2 regions of the Streptomyces sp. NPDC027962 genome follow, and region 2 is predicted to be linked to the other one. Evidence: riboswitches for the same ligand, from Rfam matches in the RefSeq annotation. Region 2 holds a riboswitch; the other holds the start of a gene.
The links. A riboswitch is a leader RNA that binds a small molecule or an ion and turns the genes downstream of it on or off. The one in region 2 is predicted to bind glycine.

Region 1 (2,164 bases), on a different contig from region 2:
ACGACCTGGCCGCCGGCGACGACCTGCATCCCGGCGCGCGGGACGCGGCGGCCCCGGGCGACGAGGCCCACGAGCTTGCGCGGGGGTGCCGTCCCGGCCCGCTCCGCGGCGGCGGCGAGCGACTCGCGCCCCACGAAGTCGCCGTCCTTCTCGAACTTCACGACCCGGCCGAGCCCCGCGTCGAACGGGGTGAGCGCGGTGGTCAGCTCGTGCCCGTACAGCGGCATGCCCGCCTCCAGACGCAGCGTGTCACGGCAGGACAGGCCGCACGGGATCAGGCCGGCCGGTGCGCCCGCGTCGATCAGCGCCTGCCAGAGCTTCTCCGCGTGCTGCGGCTCGACGAACAGCTCGAAGCCGTCCTCGCCGGTGTAGCCGGTACGGGCGATCAGCGCCGGCACGCCCGCCACCGTGCCGGGCAGCCCCGCGTAGTACTTCAGGCCGTCCAGATCGGCGTCGGTGAGAGACTTCAGGATGCCGGGGGACTCCGGGCCCTGGACGGCGATCAGCGCGTACGCGTCACGGTCGTCCCGGACGGTCGCGTCGAAGCCGGCCGCGCGCTCGGTCAGCGCGTCCAGCACGATCTGGGCGTTGCCGGCGTTGGCGACGACCATGTACTCCTGCTCCTGGAGCCGGTACACGATCAGGTCGTCGACGATGCCGCCGTCCTCCTGGCAGATCATGGTGTAGCGGGCGCGGCCGACGCCGACGGTGCCGATGTTGCCGACCAGCGCGTGGTTCAGCATGTCGACCGCCTGCGGGCCGGTGACGGTGATCTCGCCCATGTGGGAGAGGTCGAAGAGGCCGGCCTTGGTGCGGACGGCGATGTGCTCGTCCCGCTCGCTGCCGTACCGCAGCGGCATGTCCCAGCCGGCGAAATCGGTCATGGTCGCGCCCAGCGACCTGTGCAGGGCGTCGAGTGCGGTCAGACGGGGGGCGTGGCTCATAGGTGTGGCTCCCAGGGCATGGCTGCGAGGACAATCCTCCCCATCTGTCATCGGAACCTGAGAGGTTCGCCCCGACTCCGCGTACGGGTAGTCGTGACTTGCACCTTGGGTGGAGCCACGTGCGGCTCGCTTTTCAGATCTGCCTCATCGCACGCGGTACGGGGCCTGAGAGATTCAAGGGAGGAACTTGCTCCTTCGGCGCCCGCCACAGATGTGGCCGGGACTCTCCCGCGCGGATTCAAGCGGCCGGTATGCAGTTGGCGCGCACATCATTGCACGCATCGGGGAAGAGTGGAGCGTGAGGCCGCCCTGAAATCGCTTGAGCCGTATTACCAATTCTTTACACTTCATGGGCAAGGGTGTGGGATGACCCGAAGGGGGATGGCATGACGTTGCAGCCGACCGGTGCATACGCCACGACCGCGGGGGTGGCCGCCCAGCCGGGACTGCCCGCAGTTCCGGCCCGGACCGGGGCGCCGGCACGCGTCCGGCCGGCCAAGTCCGTCCTGCGCGACCTCAGGGAGTGCCCGGGCAGCAGCCCGCACAGCCTTGTCTTCGCCGCGGGCGACGTGGTGGTCGTCTCCGGCCTCCCCGGCAGCGGCAAGTCCACGCTGATGCGCCGCGCCGTGCGGGAGCGGGGGATCGACTCGCAGGACACCCGCGACCGCTGGGACGCCCGGATGCCCCGCCTTCTGCCGTACGCCGTCTACCGACCCCTCGTCCGTCTGGCCCACTACGCCGGACTCCGGCGTGCCCTGCGTTCGGGTGAAAGTGTCGTCGTCCACGACTGCGGCACGCAGGCGTGGGTCCGCCGCTGGCTCGCCCGCGAGACGCGGCGGCGGGGCACGTCCCTGCACCTGGTGCTCCTGGACGTCACCCCCCAAGTCGCCAGAGCGGGCCAGCGCGAGCGTGGCCGCGGCGTCTCCGGCTACGCGTTCGCCCGCCATCGCCGTGCGGTGAGCCGCCTGGTCGCAGCGGCGGAGTCGGGACGCCTGCCGGGAGGCTGTGCGTCGGCGGTCCTACTGGACCGCGAGTCGGCGGGGTCGCTGAGGCGGCTGGGTTTCGCGTAGGGGACATCCGGGCGGGGGTGGGGGCGGGCCTCGGCCCCGGCGCCTCAGCAGCTGCGGCCCGGCGCCCCCGCAGGCGTCGCCGCCCCGCCACCGGCGCTAAGGTCGGGGCCGGCGCACCGCCCCGCACGAAGGACGACCCCCATGGAGACA
Region 2 (2,164 bases):
GTCGACGGCCCGGCCCGGCACACGGACGGTCAGGGTGTCGAAGTAGGAGCCGTGCACGACCTCGATGCCGCCGGCCCGCAGGCCCTCGGCGAGAATCGCGGCGTAACGGTGGGTGCGCCAGGCGATCGCCCGCAGCCCCTCCGGGCCGTGGTAGACGGCGTACATGCCTGCCATGACGGCGAGCAGCACCTGCGCGGTGCAGATGTTGCTGGTGGCCTTCTCACGGCGGATGTGCTGCTCACGGGTCTGCAGCGCCAAGCGGTAGGCCCGGTTGCCGTCCGCGTCGACGGAGACGCCGACCAGTCGGCCGGGCAGGCTCCGGGCGAACTTGTCGCGCACGGCCATGTAGCCGGCGTGCGGGCCGCCGAAGCCCATCGGGACGCCGAAGCGCTGCGTCGTACCCACGGCGATGTCCGCGCCGAGCTCGCCGGGCGAGGTGAGCAGGGTGAGGGCGAGCAGATCGGCGGCGACGGTGACGATCGCGCCGAGCTCGTGCGCCTGCTCGATCACGGGCTTCAGGTCGCGAACGGCACCGGAGGCGCCCGGGTACTGCAGCAGCACGCCGAAGACGCCGCGCTCCGCGATCTCGGCGGGGATGCCGTCGCTCAGGTCGGCGGTGACGACCTCGACGCCGGTCGGCTCGGCGCGGGTCTCGATCACGGCGATGGTCTGCGGCATGGTGTCGGCGTCGATCAGGAAGACGCCGGTCTTCACCTTGCCGACGCGGCGGGCCAGCGCCATGGCCTCCGCGGCGGCGGTGCCCTCGTCGAGGAGCGAGGCGCCGGAGGTGGGCAGGCCGGTCAGGTCCGCGACGACGGTCTGGAAGTTGAGCAGCGCCTCGAGCCGGCCCTGCGAGATCTCGGGCTGGTAGGGCGTGTACGCCGTGTACCAGGCCGGGTTCTCCATGACGTTCCGCAGGACGACCGGCGGGGTGAAGGTGCCGTAGTAGCCGAGCCCGATCATGGGGGCCAGCACCTGGTTGCGGTCCGCCAGGGAGCGCAGCTCGGCGAGCACGTCGGCCTCGGTGCGGGCGTCCGGCAGGTCGAGGGCCTCCGCGCTCTTGATCACCTCCGGTACGGCGGCGGCGGTGAGGTCGTCGAGCGAGCCGTAGCCCACCTGCGCGAGCATCTTGGCCTGGGCACCTGCGTCAGGCCCGATGTGGCGCCGCTCGAAGGGGGTGCCACGCTCCAGCTGGGAGAGCGGAATGCGGTTGGCGGTCATGGTGGGAGGCCTCCTGGTCTTCGCGACCTGCGAGGGGCATCACGGCGCGGATGCCCGGACGGCCTCCCCCTCTGTCATCTCAACCTGAGAGCTTCACCGGGCGTCGCGGAGCGACCTCCCGGCTTTCACCGTCGGTGAGAGCGGATGCCGTCCGACGCCCGCCCTGCTTTCCAGAGTGACCTCGTCCGTGCGGTACAGGTGCCTGAGAGATTCCGGGGAGGATTTGCTCCTTCGGCGCCTCCGGTCTTCACCGGAGAACTCTCCCGCACAGGGTCAGCAGCCGTTTGCCAGGGTACCAGCGCCGCTTGGGAACGATCGCTCGAGTGGCCGACACTCGAAATGTGCCCTTCTGTAGTCATGAGAGAGCAGGCGCGACCAGTTGGAGGGACCGTGCAGACCGACATCGATCCGCGCAGCCTGATAGGCCGCAAGGCGTTCGACCGCAACGGCACGAAGCTCGGAACGGTCGACGAGGTGTACCTGGACGACGCCACCGGAGTACCCGAGTGGGCGGCCGTGCGGACAGGCCTGTTCAGCAGGGACGCTTTCGTCCCCCTCGAACCGAGCGAGCTCGTCGACAACACCCTGCGCGTCCCTTACGAGCGCTCGCTGATCAAAGACGCTCCGGACTTCGGCGTGGGCCGCCATCTCTCCCCCGAGCAGGAACTCCAGCTCTACCACCACTACGGACTCGACCTCTCCGGCCCGCCCCCGACGCCCGCTCCCGCCTCGGGCGACCGCTCCTTCGGCCGCGTCGCCGGCCAGGAGGACTGACCCGCCCGGCCCTCGTCCGGCGGCGAATCCGGCGGCCCGGTCAGCGGCAGAGGGTCCGCGGGCTCCAGCTCCTCGTCGTCCACACGGAACGTGCGGACCCGGCCCGGTGGCGACCATGGTTCCTCGAAGCGCACGGTGACCCGCCCCACCCCGCTGCCCTGCACCCACC

Region 1: it holds a riboswitch for glycine, as region 2 does, so the genes downstream of both, gcvT (glycine cleavage system aminomethyltransferase GcvT) here and gcvP (aminomethyl-transferring glycine dehydrogenase) in region 2, are expected to answer to the same signal.

Annotation. Positions count from the first base shown of each region.
Region 1 covers NZ_JBVHTA010000033.1:6,921-9,084, forward strand. The annotation lists gene gcvT (glycine cleavage system aminomethyltransferase GcvT) at 1-944, opposite strand, end outside; glycine riboswitch at 1,089-1,185, opposite strand; gene ACZ4SA_RS26375 (AAA family ATPase) at 1,331-2,014, shown strand; gene ACZ4SA_RS26380 (enhanced serine sensitivity protein SseB) at 2,156-2,164, shown strand, end outside.
Region 2 covers NZ_JBVHTA010000029.1:87,034-89,197, forward strand. The annotation lists gene gcvP (aminomethyl-transferring glycine dehydrogenase) at 1-1,221, opposite strand, end outside; glycine riboswitch at 1,402-1,497, opposite strand; gene ACZ4SA_RS25045 (PRC-barrel domain-containing protein) at 1,612-1,995, shown strand; gene ACZ4SA_RS25050 (DNA polymerase IV) at 1,905-2,164, opposite strand, start outside.